Regions from separate parts of the Janthinobacterium sp. P210006 genome, predicted to be linked through region 4. Evidence: predicted binding sites of a transcription regulator. Region 4 holds the regulator's gene; each other region holds the start of a gene.

Region 1 (5,956 bases), on a different contig from region 4:
AATCAGCGGCTGCGATTCCTGGCCCCGCTGTTTTTCGCCGCCAAACGAGAACGACCAGGCCGGCACCAGCTTGGCCACGGTCTTGTCATTGATCTGCGTCAACGGCGAATAGCGCTGGCCCTGCGTGCCCATGCCGAACGACAGGACACTGGCCGGATTCTTCGCCGTGCTGTCGAGCATGGCAGTGGTGACATTGCCCGCATCCGCTGCGTGAACGAGCGATGCCGGCGCTACCAGGCTCAGGCTGACGAGTATCCCCATGATTTTTTTCTGCACAATCATCTCCCTCTGTTTTATTAGTATGTGTGTGTATCAAGTCTTGCGGTGCTCATGCGGCTGGGCATGCAGCAAGGCGCACTCCTCATCGGTGAACAGGCGCGAGCGCGTCAGGAAGCGCTTGCCCGTGCCGTTGTCGAGTGAAAACATGCCGCCATTGCCATCGACCACATCGATAATCAACTGGGTATGCTCCCAGTACTCGAATTGCTCGAGTCCCATGTAGAACGGTGTGCCATTCAAATTGCCGAGATAAATGTCGGTATCGCTGACATCGAACTCGCCCAGTGCGTAGCACATGGGCGCACTGCCGTCGCAGCAGCCGCCCGACTGGAAAAACATCAGCGGGCCGTGACGCTCGCGCAACTTGTCCATCATTTCCAGCGCCGCATCGGTGGCGACCACCCGGGCAATTGCTGCACTCATGGCATCCCTTTCTGCGCGCCGCGCCCGGACTGCAAGCGCGGCGCGTGTTGCCGGTTTAGAAGAAGCCCAACGCTTTCGGGCTATAGCTCACCAGCAAGTTCTTCGTTTGCTGGTAGTGGTCGAGCATCATCTTGTGGTTTTCGCGGCCAATACCCGATTGCTTGTAGCCGCCGAACGCGGCGTGGGCCGGATACAGGTGGTAGCAATTGGTCCACACGCGGCCCGCCTGGATGGCGCGTCCCATGCGGAAGGCGCGCGAACCGTCGCGCGTCCACAGGCCGGCGCCAAGGCCGTACAAGGTATCGTTGGCAATCGCCAGCGCGTCGGCCTCATCCTTGAAGGTGGTCACGGACACGACAGGCCCGAAGATCTCTTCCTGGAAGATGCGCATCTTGTTGTTGCCCTTGAACACGGTCGGACGCACGTAGTAGCCGCCCTCCAGGTCGCCCGCCTGCGTGTTGCGCTCGCCGCCGGCCAGCACTTCGGCGCCTTCCTGGCGGCCGATATCGAGGTAGGACAGGATTTTTTCCAGTTGTTCCTGCGAGGCCTGCGCGCCGATCATGGTGGAAGCGTCGAGCGGGTTGCCCTGCTTGATGGCGGCCACGCGCTTCAAGGCACGTTCGATGAATTTCTCGTAGATCGATTCCTGGATCAGCACGCGCGATGGGCAGGTGCATACCTCACCTTGATTCAGCGCAAACATCGCAAAACCTTCCAGGCACTTGTCGAAATAATCGTCGTCCGCATCCATCACGTCTTCAAAGAAGATGTTGGGCGACTTGCCGCCCAGTTCCAGGGTGACGGGAATCAGGTTTTGCGCCGCGTAGCCCATGATCAAGCGGCCCGTGCCCGTTTCGCCCGTAAAGGCGATCTTGGCAATGCGCTTGCTCGAGGCCAGCGGCTTGCCCGCTTCCAGGCCGAAACCGTTGATGATGTTCAACACGCCCGGCGGCAGCAAGTCGCCGATCAACTCGACCAAGACCATGATGGACGCCGGCGTCTGCTCGGCAGGCTTGAGCACCACGCAATTGCCTGCCGCCAGGGCCGGCGCCAGTTTCCACACGGCCATCAGGATGGGAAAATTCCACGGGATGATCTGGCCCACAACGCCCAGCGGCTCATGGTAGTGATAGGCATAGGTTTCCGCATCGATTTGCGCGACGGAACCTTCCTGCGCGCGGATGCAGCCGGCGAAGTAACGGAAATGGTCGATGGCCAGCGGAATGTCGGCATTCATCGTTTCGCGGATCGGCTTGCCATTGTCGATGGTTTCCGCCGTGGCGATCAGGCTCAGGTTCTGTTCGATGCGGTCGGCGATGCGGTTCAGGATATTGGCGCGCTCGGCCGGCGACGTCTTGCCCCATGCCTCCTTGGCGGCGTGCGCGGCGTCCAGCGCCAGCTCGACGTCTTCCGTCGTGGAACGGGCGATTTCGCAAAACGGCAAGCCCGTGATCGGGGTGATGTTAGGAAAGTATTCACCTTTTACTGGTGCAACGAATTTGCCGCCAATGTAATTGTCATAGCGTTGTTTGAAGGGATTGGCTACGCCCAGCTTGCTGATGTCTGCGAGATTCATGTCGTCCTCTATCGGGTTAATTAGAATGGAAATACTTAATTAAAATCAAACGTCCTGGTACAGATGGGGTGAGTACACGGAGTCTTCCGCAAATGCCGTGCCAGCTCGCCATCCCACTACAAACTTAGCGGGTTTTACCCGCGTTACAAGGGCGTGGCATCCATACCGGGCCGCTTTTCCTCGCATGCGCGGGGCCTGGACGGTGGGCGTGGCGCTGTTTGCATTTTGAACAAGGCTGGCGCAGCCTGTTGCAATCCGGGCCAGCGCCCTCCTTGCCTTGCGGAGCCCCGCAGCCGCTGCACAATGGAACAGGTGTGCCAGACTGGAACACCTGTTCCAGGCGAGCTAGCGAATCACCACGCCCCATGGCAATTCACCCACGGCAATGTCGGCCACCTTGCGTGCGCCGGCCGTGTCGATAACTGAAACGCTGTTCGAGCGGCCATTGGCCACGTACAACTTGGCGCCATCGGGCGTGATGGCCATATTCCAGGGACGCTTGCCGACGGGAATCGTGGCCGTCACCTGGTTGCTGGCCGTGTCGATCACCATGACCGTGCCGTCGATACCGTTCGAGACATACACTTGCTTGCCGCCGGGATGGACGGCGATGCCATTCGCATTCTTTCCTGCGGGAATAGTGGCAATGGCCTTGCGCGTGGCCATGTCGAGCACGTAGACGGCATTGACCAGTTCGCACGCCACGTAGGCCCGGCCCGAATCGGGGCTGAAGCCGATGCCGCGCGGGCGCAAGCCCACGGCGATGGACGCCACCTGGCGGCGTTGTGCTACATCAATGACATCGACTTGCTCGGCCTCTTCCGCGCTGACCAGCAGCCAATGTCCATCGGGGCTGAACACGGCATGTTCCGGGTTGCGCCCTTGCACCTTGATATCTGCGAGCAAGATGCCCGTCTGGCCATCGAGCAAGGCCACGCTATTGTTTTCCTCGACGGCCACGGCCACGTACTTACCATCGCGGGAAGCGCTGACGCCCTCGGGCGACTTGCCCAACGCCACCGTGCGCAGGGATGCGCCCGCTCCGTTGTCGATCAGCAGCAAAGCGCTGCTGGCCGCATCCGTGACAAACAATTGCCGTCCGCTAGGGTCGGCGGCGATGCCGCGCGGACGTTTTCCAGCCGCAATCTGCCGCACCACCTGGTCGGTCGCCGTGTCGATCACGCTCAAGGTGCCCGATTTTTCGTTGGGCACATAGGCAAACGGAGCGGCCTGGATGGCAGTGCTGGCGAGTGCAGGCAGCAGCCAGCAAACCTGGCGCAAGCGCGAGAAGAAGTTGGGCATAATCACCTTTTCAATGGCAAAACACAGGAAAAGCGCGCGGGAGCGGCGCAAGTGACGATGGCTGCATGCAAACGCCGTGCCACTGACAAGCGTATAATTTCCGCCCACCAATGGAGACATGGCAGGCATATTGCTTGATAAGACTATGCAGACCTGCGCCGCGCACGCGACCAAGCAGGCTTTTATTCACATTGGAGAATCCGCATGCAGCATCGTTTCCGCCTGAACACCATCGCCAGCCTGTTTGTTGCCGGCAGCGCCACCCTGGCCCCCCACGTCTATGCCGCCGAAGCAGCAGACCCCGCCAATGGACAACTGATGGATACGGTGGTCGTCAGCGGCAGCCGCATCGCCCACCCCAGCCAGGAAGTGCCGGCATCGATCGACGTGGTCGACAGCGCCCGCATCCAGGATGGGCAAATCCGCGTCAACGCGTCGGAAGCGCTGGCCGCCGTGCCGGGCCTGGTCGTGCAGAACCGCCAGAACTATGCGCAAGACTTGCAGATCTCGTCACGGGGCTTCGGCGCCCGCTCGGCTTTCGGCGTGCGCGGCGTCAAGCTGATCAGCGACGGCATTCCGGCCAGCATGCCCGATGGCCAGGGCCAGGCCGCCACGTTCAACCTCGATACGGCCGAGCGCATCGAAGTGCTGCGCGGACCGTTTTCTGCCATCTACGGCAACCACTCGGGCGGCGTGATCCAGCTGTTTTCCAAGGATGGACAAAATCCTCCCTCCGTCGAACTGAACGTGACGGGCGGCAGCTACGGCACCAGCAAGATCGATCTCTCGGCGCAAGGCCAGGCCGGCCGCATCGGCTACGTGCTCGACGGTTCCCGCTTCCGCACGGATGGCTTCCGCGACCACAGCGCCGCCACGCGCGAACAGGCGTTCGGCAAGATCACCGTCAAGCCGAATGCGGACAGCAAGCTGACCATCGTCGCCAACAGCCTGCATCAGGGAAATACGCAAGATCCGCTGGGCGCCACCTGGGCCACGTTTGCCCGCGACCCGCGCGCCGGCGAAATCGATGCGAGCGACACGCAAAACCCGAAACGTACCCTGGCGGACCGCTACAACACGCGCAAGAGCATCGACCATCAGCAGATCGGCGCCACCTACGAACAAGCGTTCGGCGACGACCGCCTGCACGTGACGATGTATGGCGGCAACCGCGACGTGATTCAATATCAGGCCTTCAACAAGGGTTTCCAGGCGCCAGCCAAGCATTCGGGCGGCGTGGTCGATTTTCAGCGCCAGTTCTACGGCATCGACACCAACTGGCTGCACGTGAACCAGCTGGCCGGCGGCAAGCTGAGCACGACCATCGGCATCGACTACGGCCGCTCCAGCGACGACCGCACCGGCTATGAAAATTTCATCGGCGACACGTTTGGCGTGAAAGGCAAGCTGCGCCGCGACGAGCAGGATGTCGTCTCCAGCCTCGATCCGTATATCCAGACGGAATGGCAAAGCGGGCCATGGCTGCTCAGCGCCGGTTTGCGCTACAGCAAGATGAAAGTCTCCGTCAGCGACCACTTCCTCAGCAATGGCGACGACAGCGGCAGCCTGGAATTCAGCCATACGACGCCGGTGCTGGGTCTGCTGTATAAACTGACGCCCAACGTCAACGTGTACGCCAGCGCCGCGCGCGGCTTCGAGGCGCCCACCCTGAACGAACTGTTTTACTCGGGTTCGGCCGGCGGCTTCAATTTCAACTTGAAGCCAGCCACCAGCACCAACCTGGAAGCGGGCGTCAAGGCCAGGATCAATAACAACACGCATGTGAATGCGGCCGTGTTCCAGATCAAGACCAGCGACGAGCTGGTGGTCGATCAATCGAGCGGCGGACGCACCAGCTACCGCAATGCCAGCAAAACCTTGCGCCAGGGTATGGAAGTGTCGCTGGATTCGAACCTGGCATATGGGTTCACGGCAAAAGTGGCCTTGACCAGCCTGCACGCCGTGTATGACCAGGGCTTCGGCACCGTCAGGGAGGGCAGCCGTTTGCCGGGCGTGCCCAGCGCCAACCTGTTTGCGGAACTGGCCTGGAAAGATACATTCGACCGCTTTGGCGCGGCGCTGGAAAGCGTGGCCAGCAACCAGGTCTACGCGGAAGACAGCAACAGCGAAAAACCGTCACCCGGCTATACGGTGTTCAATGCGCGGTTCAATGCCAAGCAAAGCGCGGGCCACTGGCGCTTCAAGGAATTTGCGCGCCTGAACAATCTCTTCGACAAGACCTATGTGGGTTCCGTCATCGTCGGCGACAGCAACAAGCGCTACTATGAAGCGGCGCCAGGACGTAATTGGTTGCTGGGTGTCAGCGCCATGTATTCTTTCTAATTAAAAAGCCCGCGCCTCTTCCGAAGCGCGGGC
Region 2 (5,956 bases), on a different contig from region 4:
GTCGGTTCGCTCATGCGCTTGGCTTCCACGCCCAGCTGGCGCGCGCTTTGCACCAGGAAGTGGCGCACCAGGATGGGGATATCCTCGCGCCGCTCCCTCAAACTGGGCAGGCGCAGGCGGATCACGTTCAGGCGGTGATACAAGTCTTCGCGGAACAGGCCGTCGCGCACGCGCTGCTCGAGGTTCTGGTGCGTTGCCGTAATGACGCGCACGTTCGCCTTCATGGGCTGGTGGCCGCCGACGCGATAAAAATGGCCGTCGGACAGCACGCGCAACAGCCGCGTCTGCAGATCGAAGGGCATGTCGCCGATTTCATCGAGGAACAGGGTGCCGTTCTCGGCCTGCTCGAAGCGGCCCCGGCGCGTCGTCTGGGCGCCCGTAAACGCGCCCCGCTCATGGCCGAACAATTCGGACTCCAGCAAATCCTTCGGGATCGCCGCCGTGTTCAGGGCGATGAACGGCTGCGCCGCGCGCGGACTGTGCTTGTGCAGCGCGCGCGCCACCAGTTCCTTGCCGGAACCGGATTCGCCCGTGATCAGCACCGTCACATTCGATTGCGACAGGCGGCCGATGGCGCGGAACACTTCCTGCATGGCGGGTGCCTGGCCGAGGATTTCCGGCGTTTCCGACGGGCCCGACTCGACGCTCGTCTCGCGCAGGCTTTCTTCCAGCGCGCGGCGGATCAGCTCGACGGCCTTGTCGATATCGAAAGGCTTGGCCAGGTATTCGAAGGCGCCGCCCTGGAAGGCCGCGACGGCCGAATCGAGGTCGGAAAACGCCGTGATGATGATGACAGGCAAGCCGGGAAAGCGCGACTTGACCGTCTGTAACAGTTCCAGGCCGGACGCGCCCGGCATGCGGATGTCGGACACGAGCACTTGCGGCGTGTCGAATTCCAGTGCGGCGATGGCGTCGCGCGCATTGGCAAAACTCTTGGTGGCGAGATTTTCCCGCGCCAGGGCTTTTTCCAGCACCCAGCGGATTGATTCGTCGTCGTCAACTATCCAGATTGGCTTCATTAGTGTGTGCGTCCCGCAATGGATTTCATGGGTGGGATACTTCCTCGCTTATGGCAAGGGGAGAACGATCCTGAAATCGGTGTATCCAGGCCGGCTTTCGCACTCGATCACGCCCAGGTGCTGTTGCACGAAGGTTTGCGCCAAGGTCAGCCCCAAACCGCTGCCGCCTTCCCTGCCCGACACCAGCGGGTAGAAAATCCGGTCGCGGATCTGGGGTGCGATGCCCGGTCCATTGTCAATGATATGCAAGTCTAATGCCAGGTTGTAACGGACCTTGGCCAGGGTCACCTGGCGCGCCACGCGCGTCTTGAAAATCAGCTCCGCATCGCCCGCCTCGATGCGCTCAGCCAGCGCCTGTGCCGCGTTGTGCGCGATATTGAGCACGGTCTGTATCAATTGTTCCTTGTCACCGCGAAACTCGGGGATCGAGGCGTCGTAATCGCGCGAAATGGTCAGGCCGCTGGGAAACTCGGCCAGGATCAGGCTGCGCACCCTTTCGCACACTTCGTGGATATTCACGTCGCCCACGATGTGCGGGCGGCGGTGCGGCGCCAGCAGGCGGTCAACCAGGGTTTGCAGCCGGTCTGCTTCCTTGATGATCACTTGCGTGTATTCGCGCAGCTCGCTCAGGTGCAGGGCCGGCAATTCCAGCTCCAGCAGCTGGGCCGCGCCGCGGATGCCGCCCAGCGGGTTCTTGATTTCATGCGCCAGGTTGCGGATCAGCTCCTTGTTGACCTGGCTCTGGTCGAGGATGCGCTCCTCGCGGTCGAGCTTTAACTGCTGCACGTTCTCGCGCAGCTCGATCAGCACGCCGTCGCGCGGCGCATCGAGCGCGCTGATGATGCTGTGCACGCGCAGCGGCTCGCGCCCCAGGCGCTCCAGCGTCAGGTCCTGGCGCAAGTCGGAAAACTTGTGCTCGAGCGCCTGCGCGCAAATGCCGGCCAACTCCTCGGGATTGAGGAACAGGGCCGTCAGCTTTTGCCGCGACAGGGCCTTCAATGAGCTTTCCAGCAGGTTTTCCGCCGCCGCGTTGGCATAGCCGATGCGGCCGTCGCCATCGAGCAGGATCACGGCCGAGGCCAGTAAATCGAGGCCGGCCAGGTGGGCGGGACGGGTGGAATGGTGGTCTATGGTCATGGTCTCGTCATCGGATATTGGCAATCTCGCGTTTCAGGGCCTCGACGTTTTGCTGTGTCCGGCTAATGTTGTCCTTCAACTGCGCCACTCTTTCCTGGTATTTCGCATAGTTGCGCTCATTGCCCTGGCGCTCAGGCTGGCCGCCGTTAAATTCCAGGCGCTGCGCCGCCAGTTTCTGCTCTTCGCTGCGCAATTCGTCCTGCAGGATCTGGCGCCGGTCCAGGTCGCGCGCGCGCTGCTCGGCGCCATCGACCTTGGGAAACGCGCCGGCGGCAGGCGCTGCCGTGGCCACCGCCTGCGTGGCGGACCGTGCCGGCGCGCCTGCCAGCGGCGCCGTCTTGCGCGGCGGCTCCGTCATGGCGCCCGGTAAGTCGAGCAGCTGGCAATGCTTGCCAGCACTCCTGTCCGTGTACGTCTTGTGTCCCTGCGCATCGGCGCACACATACAGCTGCCCGTGCGCCTGTGCTGCCGCGCCCAGCAATCCTGCCATCAGCGCCATTCTGTAATGCTTGCTCAATCTTCACTCCTGTCGGCGCATGCCGCAACGTTCCTGGGCCGACTATACAACACCGCCCTGGCGCCGCATTGGGCCGCGGCATAAAAAAACGCGGGCGAGACCATCGCCTCACCCGCGTTTTTATTCACTACCGGCACATTGCCGGCGTGGCGCCATTACAGCGAGTAGTACATGTCGAACTCGGCTGGATGCGTGGTCATGCGCATGCGCTGCACGTCCTGCATTTTCAGTTCCAGGTAAGCGTCGATCATGGAATCGCTGAACACGCCGCCGCGGGTCAGGAACTCGCGGTCCTTGTCCAGGGCGTCCAGTGCTTCTTCCAGCGAAGCGCACACGGTAGGGATCAGTGCATCTTCTTCCGGCGGCAGATGGTACAGATCTTTCGAGGCAGCTTCGCCCGGATGGATCTTGTTGGCAACGCCGTCCAGGCCGGCCATCAGCAGTGCGGCGAAGCACAGGTACGGGTTTGCCAGCGGGTCCGGGAAGCGCGCTTCCACGCGGCGGCCTTTTGGATTGGCCACGTGCGGGATACGGATCGACGCGGAACGGTTTTTCGCCGAGTACGCCAGTTTCACTGGCGCTTCGTAGCCTGGTACCAGACGCTTGTACGAGTTGGTGCCCGGGTTGGTGATCGCGTTCAGTGCCTTGGCGTGCTTGATGATGCCGCCGATGTAGTACAGGGCGAAATCGGACAGGCCGGCATAGCCGTCGCCAGCGAACAGGTTTTTGCCATCTTTCCATACGGATTGATGCACGTGCATGCCCGAACCGTTGTCGCCAACGATAGGTTTCGGCATGAAGGTGGCGGTCTTGCCATAGCTGTGCGCCACGTTCCACACCACGTATTTCAGGTTTTGCGTCCAGTCGGCGCGCTCGACCAGGGTCGAGAACTTGGTGCCGATTTCATTCTGACCGGCGCCGGCCACTTCGTGATGATGTACCTCAACCGGGATGCCCAAGGATTCCAGGATCAGGCACATTTCCGAACGCATGTCCTGGAAGCTGTCCACTGGTGGCACGGGGAAGTAGCCGCCCTTGACGGTAGGACGGTGGCCGCTGTTGCCGCCTTCGATGTCCTTGCCCGTCGACCACGAACCTTCGTCCGAACCGATCTTGACGAAGCAGCCCGACATGTCGATCTTCCAGCGCACGCTGTCGAAGATGAAGAATTCCGGCTCAGGGCCGAAGTAGGCGGTGTCGCCCATGCCCGACGATTTCAGGTAGGCTTCGGCGCGTTTCGCGATCGAGCGCGGGTCGCGGTCGTAGCCCTTGCCGTCCGACGGTTCAATCACGTCGCACTGCATGAACAGGGTCGTTTCTTCCATGAACGGGTCGATATTGGCCGTGTTTGGATCCGGCAGCAAGATCATGTCGGAGGCTTCAATGCCTTTCCAGCCAGCGATCGAAGAACCGTCAAAGGCGTGGCCCGACTCGAATTTGTCCATATCGAAGTGCGACACGGGAACCGTCACGTGCTGCTCTTTACCACGGGTATCGGCAAAGCGGAAATCAACGAATTTGACTTCGTTTTCTTCTACCATCTTCAAGACTTCTGCGGCTGTCATTGCCATGCGTATCTCCTAAATGAATGTGGGGTGAGCCGACCTAAGTGCGTCTGGGCTGATGAAGCGAAGCAAACATTGCGTGCCACCAAAACTCATAAGGATCATAGCAGATTCCATGCCAGCTCCCGGAGCGCCCTGGGGCAGGCAGCAAAATGACTGCCATCCCAGTGAAAGTTTTCCTGCCCGCGATTTCCACGCAGCGTTTGCGTCCAATCAAGAATGCACTAAGCAAGTGCAAAAAACGAATAACGCACCATTATCGTGCATTTTGTGCGAATTCCTGAAAAATGCCTCCTTGTGGTGCGTGCGCCGTGCACCATGGATTCCCGTTTGCGGGGCGCGGACGGCGCACTATAATCGTACACACCTGCCCACTTTCACCGAGGACGCCATGATTACCGCCGCCGACATCCTGACCATCGCCCGCAGCCGGGCCAATGAAGGTACGCCGTATGCCGGCGCCGTGACGCCGCAGGAAGCATATGCGCTGCTGCAAGGCGATGCCGCCGTCAAGCTCATCGACGTGCGCACGAATGCCGAGCGCGACTGGGTCGGCCGGGTCGACATCGCCGATACCCAGCATGGCGCGGTGCAGTGGGCCACCTACCCGGGCGGCGTGCCGAATCCCGACTTCCTCGCGCAACTGGCGGCCCAGGCGGGCAAGGACGAGGTGCTGCTGTTCCTGTGCCGCTCCGGCGTGCGCTCGCGCCATGCGGCCAAGCTGGCAACCGAGCACGGCTATATCAACTGCTTCGACATCCTCGAAGGCTTCGAGGGCGACAAGGATGCCGACGGCCACCGCAAGCAGATCGGCGGCTGGTGCAAGGCGGGCTTGCCGTGGCTGGGCGCCTGACTATCTGAACAGTGTTTGATCTGGCGGGCCGCCGCGCTGGTGGGCCGCAAGCTGTCGATCACCCTCGTTTAAGCGGGTTAAGCGCTCAGGCCGGCTCGCCTGCTTCGGGATGTTCGCCCATCAGGGTCAATATGCGCTTGCGCACGAAATTGATGTGGCTGCGCAAGCCGTACAGGCCATCCGCAAACGACAGCGGTATCGAGATCTGGTTGACCATTTCCTCGATCTGGTCCAGCCGTTTTAATTGCTCGGCATACACGTGCGCACGCTGGTCCTGCGGCACGTCTTCCAGCGCCTGCTCCACCGTGCGCAACTGGCCGTACCAGCGGTACACGCGCGAGCGGATGCGCCACACGTACAGGGGAGGTACCACGCGCGACAGGGGCAGGATCAGGGCGCCCAGGGCCACCACCAGCACCCACATGCGATCGAAGAAATTGGCCAGCCAGAAACTCATATAGCGCTGCAGCACGGGCGCGCCATCCTTGTAGAATTTCAGCGCTTCGGGCGCCACGGGAATTTCCGTGTAGCGCGCGGACGGGAACTGCCCCTGCTGCTGGAACCAGCCCGTGCCCCCGTGGATGCGGGCCGCCGCCTGCACGAACAGGTCGACCAGGGCCGGATGCAAGTCTTCGCGCGCCACCAGGGTGGCCGTCGGCGCGATCAGGTGATAGTCCTGCGGGGGGATGTTCTGCCCCAGGTCGACGATGCCACGTGGCAAGACCACATGCGTGAGGAAGGGCAGGCGCCGCGTGTACGCCTCCGCCTGCGAAAAATCAAACAGCTTGATGCCCGGCGTTTGCAGCAGCATCTGGATCAGCGGCGCTTCCGGCGCCGAGCTGAACACGAGGCCGTCGATGCGCCC
Region 3 (5,956 bases), on a different contig from region 4:
GTGCGTCAGGTAGCGCGTGGCAGCCGTGATGGGCGAGATGCGCGGCACCTCGGCCGGTGCATCGTTCGGCAGAATGGCCGCGCGGCGGTCCACGCCCGGGTGGCACAGCCAGCTTTTCGCGCTCGACACGAGACGGATGGGCGTGGTGGCGCCGCGGCTGCGAGCCATCTCGCCGACGACGAACGGCGCTTCCGCTTCCTCGGTGACCCAGGGCAGGGCCAGGTCGACCGCCGCCACTTCATCGGCGTGGGGCAGGTAGACGAACGACGGCAGCAGCGACAGGTCTTCCACGGTGCCCGGCGCCGACAGTTGCGGCATCTTCAGCACGCCGTGGCTGGACTTTTCGCCGTCGCTCTCGACCAGGTTCACATACGACAGGGCGCTGTGCGTGGTGCCCAGGTCGATGCCGATGGCGTAGCGCGGGCTTGGGTTGGTTTGATCGCTCACAGTTCCACCTCTGCCGGGGCCAGGATGGCGGCGTCGTGCTGCGGGCTCAGTTTCGGCAGGCGCACGCTGGAGGCGCGCCAGCCGCGGTGGCTCAGGGTGCCCGTGAATGGGGCGGAACCGACCACGTTGCCCGTCAGGCGCACGCTGGCCGAGTCAAAGCCTTCCTGCAGCACGATGCGGCTGCCTTCGGCTTCCTGGCGCACGGCGTCGATGGTGAAATACTCGCGCATGACCTTGGCGCAGCCTTCATGCACGACGCGGGCGGCCGCGCCGATGTCCGCATCGGCATGGCTGCCCAGGTTTTCCTGGGTGAAGTCGATCAGGCGCGCTTCGCGCTGCAGCAGGGCCAGCAACTGCAGGGCCGCGTCCGGCGTGGCTTCCTTCAATATGACGGGGGCGGCGGCCGGCGTCGGCACGGGGGCTGGCGCCGGGGCAGGGGCTACTGGCGCCACCGGGGCGGCCTCGGGCAGGGACAGCTTTTCCACGCGGGCGGCATAGGCGGCGTCCGACAGGGTGCTGAAGAAGGCGCCGAAAGCCAGCGGGACTCGGCGCCAGAACGATGGATGGGACGATGAAGTGCTCATAGGAACTCGTTTCTCTGATCTGTAGGGAGGCGTCGGCGGCGGGGGCCGCTTCGCAGGGTAGTGCATGTGCCGCGCCCATATGGCCGGCTGCGTTTGCCCGCATGATACCAGCTACCGGGCCGCCGCCAAAGTCGCCGCCCCCGGCGCAGCCAGCCTGGCACGTGGATTTTCTTTGTTCCTGCGCAAAGAAACGGTGAATTGCGCGCCGCTTCGACTAAAATCGCGCATTATCTTTTCGCATTGCCTTTATGCCATGTCTACCGACTTTTCCCCGTATTTAGCCAGCAGCCTGCATATCGACAGCGACCATCCGGCCGTGCGCGCCAGGGCGGCCGCACTGGCGGCAGGCGTGTCGGGCGATGCCGCCATCGCCGCCCGCTGCTTTGCCTTCGTGCGCGACGAGATTGCCCACAGCTGGGATTACCAGCGCAATCCCGTCACCTGCCGCGCGTCCGACGTCTTGCAGCATGGCACAGGCTATTGTTATGCGAAGAGCCATCTGCTGGCTGCGCTGCTGCGCGCCAACGGCATTCCTGCCGGCCTGTGCTACCAGCGCCTGGCCGTGGGCGAGGCGGGGCCGCCGTTCTGCCTGCATGGCTTGAACGCCGTGTATTTGCAAGACTACGGCTGGTACCGCATCGATGCGCGCGGCAACAAGCCGGGCGTCGACGCGGCGTTCGTGCCGCCACGCGAGCAGCTGGCTTTTCCCGTGCTGGCGCCGGAGGAGCGCGATTTGCCGGAAATCTGGGCGGAACCATTGCCGCAGGTGGTGGCGTCCTTGACGGGCCATGCGACCGTGCAGGAGGTGGCCGCGCATCTGCCCGATATCGAACTGCTGCCGCAGCATCTATAACTAGAAGAAAGAAATCATGAAAAAAGTCTCTATATGTCTGTTCGGACTGTTGCTGCTGGCCGGTTGCGGGAAGGCAAACCGCTCTGTCCAGCCCAGCGATACGCGCGTGGCCACAGAGGGTAAAGGGCAAGATTACCTGGCCTACGAACATAACGTCGACGTGATGGCAGGGGAGGCGCAGATACGGCCCCTGTACGAAAAAGTCGTGGCCGCCTGCAAGGCCGATACGGAAAACGGATGCCTGCTGCTCGATTCCAGCATCGATAGCGGCCGCTACGTGCATGCGCGCATCAGCATGCGCGCCAAGCCGGCCGGCATCAAGAAGATGATGGCGCTGGTCGGGAGCGAAGGCGAGATCACCAGCCAGGGCACCAAGGTGGAAGACCTGGGTCGTCCCGTGCTCGACAGCAAGAAACGCCTGGAAATGCTCAAGCAGTACCAGGCGCAATTGCAAGACCTGGAAAAACGCTCGGGCGCGAATGTCGATGCCTTGATCAAGGTGAGCAAGGAGCTGGCCACTGTGCAAGTGGAACTGGAGCAGGCGACGGCGGCCAATGCCTTGTTGATGCAGCGCATCGATACGGACTTGCTGAACGTGGCCATCAGCGCCGAAGGCAAGCAATCGTTCTGGACGCCCGTCAAGCGTGCGCTGGGCAATTTCACGGACAACCTGTCGGAAGGCGTGGCCAACGCCATCACGGCCATGGCCTACATCCTGCCGTGGCTGATTGCTTTCGTGCTGCTGTTCCCGCTGGGGCGCAAGGGCTGGCGCCGCTTGAAAGGCGTGCCGCGCAAGGATTGATGGATAGGGATGGATGCGGCGACGCACCGTTTTACGGCAATTTGAAACCTGGCTGCACAGTCCTTGTGCAGCCAGGTTTTTTTTCGTGCGGCGCCGGCCCCGTGCACCATGGGGGACACCTGCTGGCGCTGGCATGCATTCTGCTTTAACAACATCGTATGCCCAGCTCGACCCCCACGAACCCATCACAGGAGTCCCCATGTCACGACGCATCATCCTGAAAGCGGCCGCCGCCGGCGCACTGGCCCTGGCCACGTCCACCTATATGCAGGCAGCCCTGGCCGCCGACACGATCAAGGTGGGCATCCTGCACTCGCTGTCGGGCACCATGGCCATTTCCGAAACGTCGCTCAAGGATGTGGCGCTGATGACGATCGCCGAGATCAATGCCAAGGGGGGCGTGCTGGGCAAGAAGCTGGAAGCCGTCGTCGTCGACCCCGCGTCGAACTGGCCGTTGTTTGCGGAAAAAGCGCGCCAGCTGGTGGCGCAGGACAAGGTTGCCGTCGTGTTTGGCTGCTGGACGTCCGTGTCCCGCAAATCCGTCTTGCCTGTGTTCAAGGAGCTCAACAGCCTGCTGTTCTACCCGGTGCAATACGAGGGCGAGGAACTGGAAAAGAACGTGTTTTATACGGGCGCCGCACCGAACCAGCAGGCGATTCCCGCCGTGGAATACCTGATGAGCAAGGATGGCGGCGGCGCCAGGCGCTTCGTGCTGCTGGGCACGGATTACGTGTATCCGCGCACCACCAACAAGATCCTGCGCGCCTTCCTGAAAAGCAAGGGCGTCAAGGATAGCGATATCAGCGAGGTCTACACGCCGTTCGGCCATGCCGACTATCAAACCATCGTGGCCAACATCAAGAAGTTTTCCACGGGCGGCAAGACGGCCGTCATTTCCACCATCAATGGCGATTCGAACGTGCCGTTCTACAAGGAACTGGGCAACGCGGGCTTGAAGGCCACGGACGTGCCCGTGGTGGCGTTTTCCGTGGGCGAGGAAGAGCTGCGCGGCATCGATACCAAGCCCCTGCTGGGGCATTTGGCGGCCTGGAATTATTTTGAATCCGTCAAGAACCCCGTGAATGCGGCGTTCATCAAGCAGTGGAAGGCGTACGCGGTGGCGCAAAAGTTGCCGAACGCGGGTTCCGTGGTGACGAACGACCCCATGGAAGCGACCTATGTGGGCATCCACATGTGGGCGCAAGCCGTGGAAAAAGCCAAGTCGACGGACACGGACAAGGTGATCGCCGCCATGGCGGGCCAGAGCGTCAAGGCGCCATCGGGCTTTACCCTGACCATGGACCCGACCAACCACCACTTGCACAAGCCCGTGATGATCGGCGAGATCAAGGCTGACGGGCAATTCAATGTCGTGTGGAAAACCAAGGAACCGATACGCGCCCAGCCGTGGAGCCCGTATATCAAGGGCAATGAGGGCAAGCAGAAGCTGTAGGCGCTAGCTATGTAGGCGCTATTCACCCACCCGCAAATGCCGGGGTCGGACCCTGAGGGACTAGGCGTCCCCATCCGACCCCAGTCCTCGCCTTTGGGGTAAGCATAGATCCCTGTGCAGTCATTCTTTGGAACGCAAATGCAGCTCCTCTTCAAACTGCTGGTCCTCGCCTGCCTGTGCCTGTCGTCCATGGCGCATGCCGCCATCCCTGCGGACCTGCTCAAGCCGCTATCCGGCGACGACCCCGATACCAGGATCGCCGCCGTGGCGCAGATCGCCGCCCTGGCCACGCCCGAGGCGGCCAAGGTTCTGCAAGCCTTGCAGGACGACGCCTTGTATGCGGCGCCCGATGGCAAGGTCTACATCGTCGATGGCGAGCAGGCGTATGACCCGGCAAGCGGCAAGCGCGTGCCGCTGCCTGACGGCATCGATGGCGTGATGGTCAACAACCGCTTGCGCGCGGCCGTGGCCGGCGCCCTGTCGGGCTTGCAGCTGCTGGCGCCGGAGCGCGCCCAGCGCCTGGCCGCCGCGCAAGCTTTGCAAAAGGCAGTCGATCCCGCCCAGCTGCCCCTGATCCGCGCCGCGCTGGCGCAGGAGAGCGACGCCGACATCAGGCAGATATTGCAGGTGCTGATCGCCAGCGCCAACCTGCATGCGCCCGACGCGGCCACGCGCAAGGCCGCCGTGCAGGCGTTGGCTGGTAGCAGCGATGCGCGCCTGCTGCCCGCGTTGCAAGCCATGCTCGATACAGGACCGGATGGCAAGGCCGGCGAGCCTGACGAGGGCGTGCAGCTGGCCGCCATCGAGACCATGCGCCAGATCAAGGGACGTGTGCAGCGCATGGAATTTGCCGGCAATGTGTTTTATGGCATTTCCCTGGGCAGCGTGCTGCTGCTGGCCGCGCTGGGCCTGGCCATCACGTTTGGCTTGATGGGCATCATCAACATGGCCCATGGCGAGTTGCTGATGATAGGCGCCTACACGACGTATCTGTGCCAGCTGTTCTTCCGCACCTATCTGCCCGGCCTGCAGGACGCCTACCTGCTGGCCGCCTTGCCGGCCGCTTTTTTCGTCTCCGGCCTGGTGGGCGTGGTGCTGGAACGCACGGTCATCCGCTGGCTGTATGGCCGGCCGCTGGAAACCCTGCTGGCCACCTGGGGCATCAGCCTGATCCTCATGCAGCTGGTGCGCACGATCTTCGGCGCGCAAAACGTGGAAGTGGCCAATCCCGCCTGGATGTCGGGCGGGGTGACCGTGCTGGGCGGCCTCGTGCTGCCGTACAACCGCTTGGCCATCATCGCCTTTGCCATCGTGGTCGTGGCGGCCGTGTGGCTGATCCTGAACAAGACGCGGCTGGGCCTGTTCGTGCGGGCCGTCACGCAAAACCGCCGTATGGCCGATTGTGTGGGCGTGGCAACGGGCAAGGTCGACATGCTGACCTTCGGCCTCGGTTCCGGCATCGCGGGCCTGGGCGGCGTGGCGCTGTCGCAGCTGGGCAACGTGGGGCCGGACCTGGGCCAGAGCTACATCGTCGATTCCTTCATGGTGGTGGTGCTGGGCGGCGTGGGCCAGCTGGCCGGCACCGTGATCGCCGCGCTGGGCCTGGGCGAAGTGAACAAATTCCTCGAACCGGTGGCGGGCGCCGTGCTGGCGAAGATCGCCATTTTGGTCTTCATCATCATCTTTATCCAGCGCCGGCCCCAGGGCCTGTTTGCCATGAAGGGACGCAGCGTCGAATGATTAACTCACTCCGAAGCAAGGAGGGCCTGTTTACCAGGCCCGTGTGGATGGCCATCGCTGGGTGCACGGTGCTGGCG
Region 4 (5,956 bases):
ATCGCGCCCGAACGCCTGGCCGTGGATGCCGTGGCCGTGATGGAGCAGTTCCGCATCAACCAGATGCTCGTCGTCGATGCCGACGGCAAGCTGGTGGGCGCCCTGCATATCCATGACCTGACACAAGCGAAGGTGATCTGATGGATAGCGTAGCGGACAACCTGGCGCGGGCGGCCAAGGTCAAATTGATGATCTTTGACGTCGATGGCGTGCTCACCGACGGCAGCCTGCATTTCGGCCCGGACGGCGAGATGATGAAAACGTTTAATGTGTATGATGGCCTGGGCATCAAGCTGCTGCAGGAATCGGGCGTGCAGACGGCCATCATCAGCGCGCGCCGCTCGGCCATCACGGCACGCCGCGCGCAAGACCTGGGCATTACCCATGTGCACCAGGGCGGTCACGACAAGCTGACGCCGTTTCGCGAGCTGCTGGCGTTGACGGGCTTGACGGAAGAGCAATGTGGCTATATCGGCGACGACGTCATCGATGCGCCCATCCTGCGCCGCGTGGGGTTTGCCGTCAGCGTGCCGGGCGGACGTCCGGAAGTGCAGGGCCTGGCGCACCATGTGACGCAGGCCGGCGGCGGCCGCGGCGCGGTGCGCGAGATCTGCGAATTCCTGCTGCGCGCCCAGGACAACTATGCGCGCGTCATGGCGCCGTTCCTGGAGTGAGGCGCGCCTTGCCGTCCGTGACATTTGAAAGAGTGAAGCCCTATGCGTAAGCCAGGAGGCGCCCATCGCTGGCGCGTGATTTTTACCGTGCTGGGCGCAGTCGTCGTTGCGCTGGGCAGCTTCTGGCTGCTCGAAGTGATGAACAAGAATGGCCAGGACATCACGGCCAGCAAGCATCTGGATGAACCCGACTATTTCATCACCAATTTCAGCCTGGTGCGCATGGACTTGACGGGCAAGCCCAGCTATATCGTGTCGGGCACCAAGCTCACGCACTATCCGCTGGACGATTCGTCCGATATCGACCAGCCCTTCGTGCGCAAGCTCACGCCAGGCATGCCGCCGATGAACATGAATGCGGAACTGGCGCATATCGACCAGGACAATACCCGGCTGCAACTGCACCGCAAGGTCGTGATCGACCGCGTGGCCAGTCCGAAGGCGCAGAATTTGACGGTCAGGACGGAAGCGCTGACGGTGTTTCCGGATGAAGAAAGAATGGAAACGGACGTGCCTGTCGATATCCTGACGGGCGCTTCGCGCATCAATGGCGTGGGCATGCAAGCCAATAACGCCACCGGCGTGGTGCAGGTGCACAATGCCTTGCGCATGGTCCTCCCGCCGAAACCGCGCCCGGCCGCGGCGGCAAAATGACAGAATGAAACAAGGAAACCATACTATGAAAAACATCTTGCTGTTGACTCTATTCTCGACCGTCTGCTCGCTGGGCGTGATGGGCGCGGCGCATGCCGAGAAGGCCGATTCCGAGAAGGAAGCCGTGATCACGGCACGCAGCGGCCTGGTCGACGACGTCAAGCAGACGCGCACCCTGACGGGCGACGTGGTGCTGGTCAAGGGCACCCTGACCATGAAGGCGGGCCGGGCCCTGATCACGGAAGACCCGCAAGGCTACCAGTTCATCACCTTCTGGGCCGATCCCGGCAAGCTGGCCACCTTCCGCCAGAAGCGCGATGGCGCGGGCGACCTGTGGGTGGAAGGCGAAGCGGAGCGCGTGGAATACAACAACAAGACGGAAGTGGTGAAACTGTTTTCCAAGGCCAAGCTGACGCGCCTGGAAGGCACGAAGCCGACGGACGTGGCCAACGGCGCCTTCATCTCGTATGACAGCCGCAAGGAAGTGTTTACGATGGAAAATTCCGACAGCGGCACCAGCACCCCGGATGGCGGCAGCGTGCGCATGGTGATCCAGCCGAAGACCAAGGCACCGGCGGCGGAGAAAGCGCCGGCCACGCCTGCGCCAGGAAAGAAATAATGGACAATACACGTTGCGGCAGTACCCTGATCGTTCGCGGGCTGCAAAAAACCTACGGCAAGCGCCAGGTCGTGCATGACGTCTCGCTGCAAGTCGAATGCGGCGAAGTGGTGGGGCTGCTGGGCCCGAACGGCGCCGGCAAGACCACCTCGTTCTACATGATCGTCGGCCTGGTGCCGTCCGATGGCGGCAGCATCGATATCAGCGGCGTGGATATTTCCAGCCTGCCGATCCATCGGCGCGCCCAGATGGGCCTGTCGTATCTGCCGCAGGAAGCCTCCGTCTTCCGCAAGCTGACGGTGGAAGACAATATCCGCGCCGTGCTGGAAATCCAGACCGTCGAAGGCCGTCCGCTGACGAAGGCCGAGATCGAGGTGCGCCTGGATAAACTGCTGGCCGATTTGCAGATTGAAAAGTTGCGCGAAAACCAGGCGCTGTCGCTGTCGGGCGGCGAGCGCCGCCGCGTGGAAATTGCCCGCGCGCTGGCCACCGATCCCCGTTTCGTGCTGCTGGACGAACCGTTCGCCGGCGTCGATCCGATCGCCGTGATCGAGATCCAGCGCATCGTGCGCTTCTTGAAGGAGCGCAATATCGGCGTGCTGATCACCGATCATAATGTGCGCGAGACGCTGGGTATTTGCGACCGTGCCTACATCATCAACCAGGGCTCGGTGCTGGCGTCGGGACGCCCCGACGACATCATCGCGAACGAGTCGGTACGCCGGGTCTATCTGGGCGAACACTTCCGTATGTGAGCCAATGAAACAATCATTGCAGCTGCGCACTTCGCAGCATTTGGCACTGACGCCGCAGTTGCAGCAATCGATACGCCTGTTGCAATTGTCTACCCTGGAATTACACCAGGAATTGGAGCAATTGCTGACGGACAATCCTTTGCTCGAGCGTCTCGATGATCCGCTCGACCGTTCGCTGCGCCTGCTGTCCGACGGCGCCTTGAGTTCCACGGCCGCGCCGGCCGAAGCGCCGCCCCAGCCGCCAGGCCAGGAAGCGCCTGCGGCACCGGCCGAAGGGGAAACCTTTGACGGCGAGGCGGGCGAGGGCCCGGTTGCCGCGGACGGCGGCGACAGCGACTGGAGCGAAGCGAGCCGGGGCAAGACGCCCGACGACGAAGATTCCCGCCCGCAACTCGAAGCCCATCACTGCACCCTGCGCGAGCACCTGATGGAGCAGATGCGCGTGACGGTGCTCGAATTGCGCGACCGCGCGCTGGTCGAGCTGATCATCGACGCGCTCGACGACAATGGCTACCTGGAAGAGTCGCTCGACGACATCCTGGCGCGCCTGCCGCACGAGCTGGAAATCGACGCCGACGAGCTGCGCACGGCCTTGTCGCTGCTGCAAAGTTTCGATCCGCCCGGTGTGGGCGCGCGCAATGCGTCTGAATGCCTGGCGCTGCAGATCAAGCGCTTGCCCCATATCGCCATGGTGACGCGGCGCATGGCCCTCGTCATCGTGGAAAAGCACCTGGCCTGGTTTGCCCAGCGCGATTTCAACAAGCTGAAAAAAGCCCTCGATTGCGACGATGAAGACTTGCGCGAAGCGCAGACGGTGATTCGCCAGTGCAATCCGCATCCGGGCGCCGTGTTTGCCTCCGACGTGTCCGATTACGTGGTGCCCGACGTCGTCGTCAAGCGCGCGCGCAATGGCTGGCAAGTCACCTTGAACAACGACGTCATGCCGCGCCTGCGCGTCAACGCCATGTACGCCAACTTGCTCAAGCAGGGCAAGGGCGAAGGCGCCATGGGCGCACAGTTGCAGGAAGCCAAGTGGCTGATCAAGAATATGCGCCAGCGCTTCGACACGATACTGCGCGTGGCACAGGCGATAGTAGAAAGACAAAAGAACTTTTTCTCGCATGGGGCCGTTGCCATGCGCCCCCTTGTGCTCCGTGAAATAGCTGATACACTGGGTTTACACGAGAGTACTATCTCGCGGGTAACAACTCAAAAGTACATGCTGACCCCGCACGGCATGTTCGAGTTGAAATATTTCTTTGGTAGCCACGTCGCCACCGAAGCGGGGGGCGAAGCGTCATCGACGGCGATACGGGCATTGATCGTGCAACTGACAGGAGCAGAAGACCCTAAAAATCCTTTATCCGACAGTAAGATTGCGGACATGCTGGGGGAACAAGGCATGGTGATTGCGCGACGTACTGTTGCCAAATACCGGGAAGCATTAAAAATTCCGCCAGTGAGCCTGCGTAAGTGTTTGTAAGTTTTTTTCGGTTCCTCTGCGGGCCGGATACGATGGACCGCACGAACCCGATCATCTTTAGGAGTGTGTATGAATCTCACCATCAGCGGACATCATCTCGAAGTGACACCAGCCATCCGTGAATACGTACAAACGAAGCTGGAGCGTGTGAAACGTCATTTCGATCAAGTCATCGATATCGCCGTGATTCTGACCGTGGATAACCTCAAAGAGAAAGAAAAACGTCAAAAGGCTGAAGTCAATCTGCGTCTGAGCGGCAAGACCGTCTATGTGGAAAGCCTGGCGCAAGACCTGTATGCCGCAATCGATGCCCTGATCGACAAGCTCGACAGGCAAGTGATGAAATACAAAACCAAAGTGCAAGGGCACGGTAAAGAGGCGATCAAGCATCTGCCAGACAGCTCGGAAGAAGAATTCGCCGCCGCCTGAGCGGGCCGCGACTTTCAACCGGCTGTGATCAACTAAGGGCGCACATTGCGCCCTTTTTTGCGCCTGTCGCCCTTGCCAGGGGGCGCCATGGGAACGCAATGTTCCATCCGAAGGCGCTAGAATGTTCCCATACTTACTTCTTTCCATTCTGCCATGAGCGACTTCGTCCAGACCTCCATCCGCAACCGCACGGGCCACATCGTGCTCGACCGCCCGAAAGCCCTGAATTCCTTGTCGCTGGACATGGTGCGCGCCCTGAGCGCCGTTTTGCTGGCCTGGCGCGACGATCCGCAGGTAGACGCCGTGGTGATCCGTTCCAGCAGTGAAAAAGCCCTGTGCGCCGGTGGCGACATCCGTTTCTTTTACGATGCGGGCCGGGCCACGCCGCAAGGTGGCAGCGCGCAGCTGGAAGATTTCTTCACGGAAGAATATGCGCTCAACCATCTCATTCATTTCTATCCGAAACCGTATATCGCCGTGATGGATGGCGTGGTGATGGGCGGCGGCATGGGCGTGGCGCAAGCCGGGCCCGGCAACCGCCTGCGCATCGTCACGGGCCGTACGCGCATGGCCATGCCGGAAGTCAATATCGGCTTGTTCCCGGACGTGGGCGGCAGTTATTTCCTGTCCCGCCTGGCCGGCCAGCTGGGCTTGTATCTGGGCTTGACGGGCTTGACCATCAACGCGGCCGACGCCCTGTACACGGGCCTGGCCGATGTGTACCTGCCCGAGGCGCAGATGGGGGCGCTGCTGGCCCTGTTCGAATCGACGCCCGGTGAAGGCTTGCCGGTCGCCATCAAGGCTCTGGCCGCGCCATTCCAGTCCCAGGCGGGCGTTTCTGCGCTGGCCACGGCGCGCGCGGCGCTGGACCGCCATTTCAGCGCCCCTTCCGTGGCAGCCATCATGGCGTCGCTGGCACAGGACGACAGCGCGTTTGCCGGCAAGGCCCTGGCGGCCATGCGCCTGCGCTCTCCCTTGATGATGTCGGTGACCCTGGAATTGCTGCAGCGGGGCGCCCACCTGGGCGTGGCCGACTGCCTGCGCCTCGAGCGCACGGTGGTGCGCCACAATTTCGAACATGGGGAAGTCATCGAGGGCGTGCGCGCGCTCGTGGTCGACAAGGACAATGCGCCGCGCTGGCAGCCCGCCAGCCTGGACGACGTCGATGCGGCCATGGTGGCGCGCTTCTTCGCTCCCGTCTGGCCGGCCGCGGCGCATCCGCTGCGCCACCTCGACTAACTAGCTGCGCTCGCGGTGGCGCAGGACGACCCGTTCGTTGGGGCCGAAGTATTGCGCCAGCCGTTCGGCCATGTACACGGAACGGTGCTGGCCGCCCGTGCAG

The links. Region 4 encodes sigma-54, which starts transcription at its own class of promoters, with help from an activator protein. Its sites were predicted from a motif close to TGGCANGNAANCTGCTTT; they were not measured.
Region 1: adh (aldehyde dehydrogenase) is a predicted target of sigma-54. The motif match lies at 2,364-2,381, and genes of this name have one in related genera.
Region 2: glnA (type I glutamate--ammonia ligase) is a predicted target of sigma-54. The motif match lies at 4,342-4,359, and genes of this name have one in related genera.
Region 3: urtA (urea ABC transporter substrate-binding protein) is a predicted target of sigma-54. The motif match lies at 2,816-2,833, and genes of this name have one in related genera.

Annotation. Positions count from the first base shown of each region.
Region 1 is NZ_JAZARD010000009.1:8,792-14,747, forward strand. It holds gene VPH41_RS28275 (PQQ-dependent methanol/ethanol family dehydrogenase) at 1-261, opposite strand, end outside; gene VPH41_RS28280 (DUF779 domain-containing protein) at 313-702, opposite strand; gene adh (aldehyde dehydrogenase) at 758-2,278, opposite strand; gene VPH41_RS28290 (beta-propeller fold lactonase family protein) at 2,624-3,580, opposite strand; gene VPH41_RS28295 (TonB-dependent receptor family protein) at 3,785-5,923, shown strand.
Region 2 is NZ_JAZARD010000005.1:113,966-119,921, reverse strand. It holds gene ntrC (nitrogen regulation protein NR(I)) at 1-1,019, opposite strand, end outside; gene glnL (nitrogen regulation protein NR(II)) at 1,068-2,156, opposite strand; gene VPH41_RS23880 (DUF4124 domain-containing protein) at 2,164-2,646, opposite strand; gene glnA (type I glutamate--ammonia ligase) at 2,829-4,244, opposite strand; gene VPH41_RS23870 (rhodanese-like domain-containing protein) at 4,630-5,091, shown strand; gene VPH41_RS23865 (TAXI family TRAP transporter solute-binding subunit) at 5,177-5,956, opposite strand, start outside.
Region 3 is NZ_JAZARD010000001.1:1,814,327-1,820,282, forward strand. It holds gene VPH41_RS08150 (Hsp70 family protein) at 1-447, opposite strand, end outside; gene VPH41_RS08155 (DUF2760 domain-containing protein) at 444-1,031, opposite strand; gene VPH41_RS08160 (transglutaminase-like domain-containing protein) at 1,285-1,884, shown strand; gene VPH41_RS08165 (DUF4349 domain-containing protein) at 1,901-2,686, shown strand; gene urtA (urea ABC transporter substrate-binding protein) at 2,886-4,139, shown strand; gene urtB (urea ABC transporter permease subunit UrtB) at 4,278-5,879, shown strand; gene urtC (urea ABC transporter permease subunit UrtC) at 5,876-5,956, shown strand, end outside.
Region 4 is NZ_JAZARD010000004.1:195,743-201,698, reverse strand. It holds gene VPH41_RS20650 (KpsF/GutQ family sugar-phosphate isomerase) at 1-141, shown strand, start outside; gene VPH41_RS20645 (KdsC family phosphatase) at 141-674, shown strand; gene lptC (LPS export ABC transporter periplasmic protein LptC) at 717-1,328, shown strand; gene lptA (lipopolysaccharide transport periplasmic protein LptA) at 1,354-1,947, shown strand; gene lptB (LPS export ABC transporter ATP-binding protein) at 1,947-2,702, shown strand; gene VPH41_RS20625 (RNA polymerase factor sigma-54) at 2,707-4,185, shown strand; gene hpf (ribosome hibernation-promoting factor, HPF/YfiA family) at 4,255-4,614, shown strand; gene VPH41_RS20615 (enoyl-CoA hydratase/isomerase family protein) at 4,768-5,853, shown strand; gene rapZ (RNase adapter RapZ) at 5,854-5,956, opposite strand, start outside.